3 regions of the Geobacillus stearothermophilus ATCC 12980 genome follow, and region 2 is predicted to be linked to each of the others. Evidence: riboswitches for the same ligand, from Rfam matches in the RefSeq annotation. Region 2 holds a riboswitch; each other region holds the start of a gene.

What was found. Region 2 has a riboswitch for S-adenosylmethionine ahead of QSJ10_RS03165 (bifunctional homocysteine S-methyltransferase/methylenetetrahydrofolate reductase). Riboswitches for the same ligand answer to the same signal wherever they lie in the genome.
Region 1: linked by a shared signal. The riboswitch ahead of metK (methionine adenosyltransferase) and the one ahead of QSJ10_RS03165 (bifunctional homocysteine S-methyltransferase/methylenetetrahydrofolate reductase) in region 2 are both predicted to bind S-adenosylmethionine.
Region 3: linked by a shared signal. The riboswitch ahead of mtnW (2,3-diketo-5-methylthiopentyl-1-phosphate enolase) and the one ahead of QSJ10_RS03165 (bifunctional homocysteine S-methyltransferase/methylenetetrahydrofolate reductase) in region 2 are both predicted to bind S-adenosylmethionine.

What each region holds. Positions count from the first base shown of each region.
Region 1 covers NZ_CP128494.1:2,247,703-2,249,959, forward strand. Annotated here, with positions in the region: gene QSJ10_RS12130 (gamma carbonic anhydrase) at 1-168, shown strand, start outside; gene metK (methionine adenosyltransferase) at 191-1,402, opposite strand; SAM riboswitch class I at 1,532-1,646, opposite strand; gene pckA (phosphoenolpyruvate carboxykinase (ATP)) at 1,865-2,257, shown strand, end outside.
Region 2 covers NZ_CP128494.1:580,865-583,121, reverse strand. Annotated here, with positions in the region: gene QSJ10_RS03175 (hypothetical protein) at 1-47, opposite strand, end outside; gene QSJ10_RS03170 (zinc ribbon domain-containing protein) at 349-732, shown strand; SAM riboswitch class I at 865-967, shown strand; gene QSJ10_RS03165 (bifunctional homocysteine S-methyltransferase/methylenetetrahydrofolate reductase) at 1,039-2,257, shown strand, end outside.
Region 3 covers NZ_CP128494.1:785,007-787,263, forward strand. Annotated here, with positions in the region: gene QSJ10_RS04265 (pyridoxal phosphate-dependent aminotransferase) at 1-449, shown strand, start outside; SAM riboswitch class I at 589-697, shown strand; gene mtnW (2,3-diketo-5-methylthiopentyl-1-phosphate enolase) at 775-2,016, shown strand; gene mtnX (2-hydroxy-3-keto-5-methylthiopentenyl-1-phosphate phosphatase) at 2,013-2,257, shown strand, end outside.

The DNA.
Region 1 (2,257 bases), 1.2 Mb from region 2:
CCCAACACGCTCGCCCTCGGCCGACCGGCGAAAGTCGTCCGCGAACTGACGGAAGACGATATCCGCGAAATGGAGCGCATCCGCCGCGAATATGTCGAGAAAGGGCAGTATTACAAAGCGCTGCAGCAACAGCGGACATCGTGCGCCGACAAAAAAGAGCTACCGTGATCAGGCAGCTCTTTTTCTTTCATCACTTGTCCGCCAGCGCCAGCGCTTGTTCTCTCAGCGTCGTCGCTTTATCAGTGCGCTCCCACGGCAAGTCGATGTCCGTACGCCCAAAATGGCCGTAAGCAGCCGTCTGTTTGTAAATCGGGCGGCGCAGGTCAAGCATTTTGATGATGCCCGCCGGGCGGAGATCGAAGTTGCTGCGCACGACCTCAATCAAAATGTCTTCCGACACTTTGCCGGTGCCGAACGTATCAATGGAAATCGATACCGGACGGGCGACGCCGATCGCGTAGGCGAGCTGCACTTCGCATTTGTCGGCCAGTCCTGCCGCGACGATGTTTTTCGCGACATAGCGGGCCGCATACGCTGCCGAGCGGTCGACTTTCGTCGGATCTTTGCCCGAGAACGCGCCACCGCCGTGGCGGGCGTAGCCGCCGTACGTATCGACGATGATTTTGCGCCCCGTCAACCCAGCATCCCCTTGCGGACCGCCGATGACAAACCGTCCTGTCGGGTTGATGAAATAGTTCGTGTTCTCATCAAGCAGCTCCGCGGGCACGACCGGCTTGATGACCTGCTCTTTAATGTCGCGCTCGATTTGCTCTTGCGTAATTTCCGGATGGTGCTGCGCGGAAACGACGATCGTATCGACGCGCACCGGTTTGCCGTTTTCATCGTATTCGATCGTCACTTGCGTTTTCCCGTCCGGCCGCAAGTACGGCAAGACGTCCGTTTTACGCACTTCCGCCAATCGGCGCGCCAAGCGGTGCGCAAGCGAAATCGGCAGCGGCATCAATTCTTCCGTCTCATTGCAGGCGAACCCAAACATCAATCCTTGGTCGCCGGCGCCGATCGCTTCAATTTCCTCATCAGTCATCTGACCTTCGCGCGCCTCGAGCGCCCGATCCACCCCCATCGCAATGTCCGGCGATTGTTCGTCAATCGACGTCAGCACCGCGCACGTATCAGCGTCAAATCCGTATTTGGCGCGCGTGTAGCCGATCTCCCGGATCGTATCGCGGACGATGCGCGGAATGTCCACGTATGTTGATGTCGTGATTTCCCCGCTCACGAGCACCAGCCCGGTCGTGACGCTCGTTTCGCAGGCGACGCGGGCGTTTGGATCTTTTTCCAAAATCGCATCCAAAATGGCGTCAGAAATTTGGTCGCAAATTTTATCCGGATGTCCTTCCGTCACAGACTCTGAAGTAAACAAGCGGCGTTTGGCTGACATTCGGTTTGTTTCCTCCTCTTGGCATGATGTGGCGACACGGAACTCATTTCCCTTTTTCCCTTCGCAATATAAAAAACCTTTCCTGTAACGGCTGAGGAAAGGTCATGGCAATCGTATTGCTTCCTTTCACTCTTATCGTTCAAGGACTGCGCCTTGCCACAGGTTAGCACCATTTCACACATGTCCAGTTGTGACGGTTGCTGGGCTTCATCGGGCCTGTCCCTCCACCGGCTCGGGATAAGAGTATCCGTTCAATGACTTATCTTATCGCAACGGAATCGGCAAAGTCAACTATCAAAATTCATTTTTTATCATTTCCAGCCGCGAAAATTCTTTCCTCAAGGAAATCGACACATTGGGCAAAATAAAGTTTGAAAAACCCACACAATTAGTATGGACTATTAATAAAAATGTGTTATACTATTTTCAAGAGTGATTACAAAAAGAAGGCGGGTTTTGAATATGGGGATCGCAAACATGACGAATAAGCTTGATTTATTGCTACAAAAACCGTACGTACATCACCAATTGTCCGTCGCCGAGCTCGTCGAGAAAGTCCTGCAACGGAACGAAGGACGGCTGACCCACACCGGAGCCGTCGCGGTGACAACCGGCAAGTACACAGGGCGGTCGCCGAAAGACAAATACATCGTCGAAGAACCGTCAACGAAGCAAACGATCGACTGGGGCGCGGTCAACCAGCCGATGTCTCCGGAGACGTTTGATAAACTGTACGACAAAGTGCTCGATTATTTAATGAAACAAGATGAACTGTTCGTCTTTAAAGGCTTTGCCGGCGCCGATCCGAAATACCGGCTGCCGATTCAAGTCGTCAACGAATTCGCCTGGCACAAC
Region 2 (2,257 bases):
AGCGGCAGGCTAATCAGAATAAAATACGGCCACGACCATTGTTTCACCCACTTCACTCCTGTCTGCGATGCGGTTTCTAGTAAATTCCTTGTTAATATCATCCATTTTAATTATACACCTTGACTCTAAAAAAAAAAAAAGAGAAATCGTTCGATAATTTTATCTTTTTTTTACATATTTCGACATATTTCGTGCTATTGACATGAAACAGAGATGCTTTTAAGAGATTAGTACAAGGTAAGGGAGGAGATACAATGCTTCTTTTTTATTACGTCATCCCATGTTTCCTACATCATCATATGGTATAATAATCCCAACCAACATGAAACGAATGGAGAAGGAATCCACTTGAAAAGCATCAAACCCGGCCGCGTCCCGTCGATGCAAGGGCTGTTCGGCAGCATCGCCGCTGTGTTGTTCGGCATCTTTTGGATGGTGATGACCTTCTCCATCACCGCGGACTCGCCGTTTCCCGCCGCCCGCTTTTTTCCGTTTTTCGGCCTTGTCGTCATCGCCATCGGTGTATTTCAAGCAATTTACCATTACAAAAATGCGACGGGAAAACAACGCATGTCCTTATTGGACATTGTCGTCAGCGAGGAAGAGCCCGACCCACTGAACGTCCGATTTGGAGGCAAAGAGAAAACAAACAAGTATTGCCCATACTGCGGAGAACATGTGCAGCGTGATTTTCAGTTTTGCCCCCGATGCGGGAAAGCGCCGAGCCCTTGACGCGAGCCGCTCTTTTTATCTGAATCTCTTTAACTTTTGAAATTTCCTTCTTCACCGTATTGAATAATTTCGAAAAATACATTAAATTATATAGTAATCATCAAAACGTCACCGCACAATTGCATACCGGCATTCTTATCAAGAGAGGGGGAGGGACTGGCCCGGTGAACCCTCAGCAACCTGGCCCGCGGCCAAGGTGCTAAATCCAGACAGGCGGAAGCCTGGAAGATAAGAAGAAGCGAATGAAAAGTCTTCTTCTTATAGAAGGCTTTTTTCTTTTACTACGGAGAAACGGGGGAATCGAACGTGGGATTGCTGGATGAGTTGAAAGAGCGCATTCTCATCGCCGACGGGGCGATGGGAACGCTTTTATATTCGCACGGCATTGACCGTTGTTTTGAAGAATTGAATTTATCCAATCCAGATGAAATCGTCCATATTCATGAAGCGTATATCGCCGCGGGCGCCGACGTCATTCAGACGAATACATACGGCGCCAACTATGTGAAACTCGCCCGCTACGGCCTTGAAGATGAGGTGCCGGCCATCAACCGCGCGGCGGTGCGGCTCGCCAGGCAAGCGGCGAACGGGCGGGCATACGTGCTCGGAACGATCGGGGGGCTGCGCACGTTAAACAAAAGCGTCGTCACGCTTGAAGAAGTGAAACGGACGTTTCGCGAGCAGCTGTTTGTCCTGCTGGCTGAAGGAGTCGACGGCGTGCTGCTCGAGACGTATTACGATTTGGAAGAGTTGGAGACGGTGCTTGCCATCGCCCGCAAAGAGACCGACTTGCCGATTATCGCTCACGTCTCGCTCCATGAAGTCGGCGTCTTGCAAGATGGCACGCCGCTCGCGGACGCCCTTATCCGCCTGGAGGCGCTCGGGGCCGATGTCGTCGGACTGAACTGTCGTCTCGGTCCATATCATATGCTTCGGTCGCTCGAGGAAGTGCCGCTGCCAAAGCAGGCGTTTTTGTCGGCGTATCCGAATGCGAGCCTCCCGGATTACCGCGATGGCCGGCTTGTCTATGAGACGAACGCTGAATATTTCGAGGAAACAGCCAAAGCGTTCCGCGACCAAGGGGTGCGCTTGATCGGCGGGTGCTGCGGCACGACGCCGAAACATATTGAGGCAATGGCAAAGGCGCTCGCCGACCGGACGCCGGTGACGGAAAAAACGGTGAAGCGGCGCACGGCATCTGTATCGGTGCAAGCCGATCGGCCCGCGCCGACTCCGCTTCCCGAGCTCGCCCGCACGTACCGCTCGGTCATTGTGGAGCTAGATCCGCCGAAGCAACTCGGCATTGACAAGTTTCTTGCTGGGGCGAAAGCGCTCCATGACGCCGGCATCGATGCGCTGACGTTGGCCGACAACTCGCTCGCCACGCCGCGCATCAGCAACGCCGCTGTCGCCACGATCATCAAGGAGCAACTCGGCATCCGCCCGCTTGTGCATATTACATGCCGCGATCGCAATTTGATCGGCTTACAGTCGCATTTGATGGGCTTGCATACGCTCGGCATCA
Region 3 (2,257 bases), 200 kb from region 2:
ACAATATGGCCGGCTGGCGCGTGGCGTTCGCTGTCGGCAATGAGCGGATCATCCGTGCCATTGAGTTGTTGCAAGATCATTTGTACGTCAGCTTGTTCGGCGCCGTCCAAGAAGCGGCGGCAGCTGCGCTCCTCGGCCCGCAAGACTGCGTCGCGGAGCTCGTTGCCTTGTACGAGGCGCGCCGCAATACGTTTATTCATGCTTTGCGCGCGACGATCGGATGGGAAGCGCCGGCGCCGTCTGGATCATTTTTCGCCTGGCTTCCGTTGCCAAAAGGCGCATCATCCGCCGAATTTGCCGATCTGTTGCTTGAGCGGGCGCACGTCGCCGTCGCCCCAGGCATCGGTTTTGGAAAACACGGCGAAGGGTATGTGCGCGTTGGATTGTTGACCGATGAAGCGCGGCTTCGCGAAGCGGCGGAGCGGATCGGCCGGCTCGGATTGTTTTGAAAAAAAGAGCGGCAATGAACCGTTGACGGGACAACGTTGACCAGGCTATTTTAAAAAAATAATTGACAACGGCGGCAAAGGCTGTCATAATTCAAAGTAAATTTGCCAATCGTTTGACAAGTGCATAAACGAGCAGGCTTTCTTATCAAGAGCAGGCGGAGGGACGAGCCCAATGAAGCCCGGCAACCGGCTTGGCGCACGCTAAGCACGGTGCTAATTCTTGCAGCGGAAACGCTGGGAGATAAGAAGAGCGCCATGAATGAATGACGCCTCTTCTTAGGAAGGGGCTTTTTTATTTCGCCATATATTGAAAGAGGGATGGACGATGAGTGCAGTCATTGCGACGTATTTGCTTCATGATGAACACGATATTCGCCAAAAAGCGGAAGGAATCGCGCTCGGCTTGACAGTCGGCACATGGACCGACTTGCCGCAGCTAGAGCAAGACCAGCTTCGCAAGCATAAAGGGGAAGTCGTTGCGATCGAAGAGCTTGGCGAGAGCGAGCGGGTAAACGCCTATTTCGGCAAGCGGTTGAAGCGGGCAATCGTCAAAATCGCTTACCCGACCGTCAACTTCAGCGCCGATTTGCCAGCATTGTTGGTGACGACGTTCGGCAAGCTGTCGCTTGACGGGGAAGTGCGGTTGCTTGATTTGGAATTTCCGGAAGAATGGAAGCGGCAGTTTCCGGGGCCGCGCTTTGGCATCGCCGGCATTCGCGAAAAGGTCGGAGTGTACGACCGCCCGCTGTTGATGAGCATTTTCAAGGGCATCGTTGGCCGCGATTTGGCGTATTTGACATCAGAGTTGAAAAAGCAAGCGCTTGGCGGCGTTGACTTGGTCAAAGATGACGAAATTTTGTTTGACAGCGATCGTCTGCCATTTGCGAAGCGCATTACAGAAGGCAAAGCGGCGCTCGAAGAGGTGTACGAACAAACAGGCAAGCGGACGCTGTATGCCGTCAACTTGACCGGCAAAACGTTTGAACTGAAAGAAAAAGCGAAACGGGCGGCTGAGCTTGGCGCCGATGTGCTGTTGTTCAACGTGTTCGCCTATGGATTGGACGTCCTACAAGGGTTGCGGGAAGATGAAGAGATTTCCGTTCCGATCATGGCCCACCCGGCGTTCAGCGGCGCGATCACGCCGTCGGAGTTTTACGGCGTCGCCCCGTCGCTCTTGCTTGGAAAGCTTTTGCGGCTTGCCGGCGCCGACTTTGTTCTGTTCCCGTCGCCGTACGGCAGCGTCGCCTTGGAGCGCGAGCAGGCGCTTGGCATCGCCCGGGCGCTGACCGATGAACAAGAGCCGTTTGCCCGGGCGTTTCCAGTGCCATCGGCCGGCATCCATCCGGGCTTGGTGCCGCTCCTTGTCCGCGATTTTGGCCTTGACAGCGTCGTCAACGCCGGCGGCGGCATCCACGGCCACCCGGACGGGGCGATCGGCGGCGGAAAGGCGTTTCGCGCCGCCATCGACGCAGCGCTGGTCGGCCGTCCGCTTCGTGAAGCGGCGAAAGACAACGAGGCGCTGCAAAAGGCGATCGACCGCTGGGGCGCTATTGAGGTGGAAGCATGACGAAACAACTCGTTCTTTTTTGCGATTTTGACGGCACGATCACGGAAAACGACAACATCATCGCGATTATGAAACAGTTCGCCCCGCCGGAGTGGGAGGCACTAAAGGACGACATTCTCGCCCAGCGCATCTCCGTTCAGGAAGGCGTCGGAAAAATGTTTTCGCTTCTTCCGTCAGCGCTGAAAGGGGAGATTGTTGACTTTTTGCTTAGCACCGCCCGCTTGCGCGAAGGGTTCCGCGA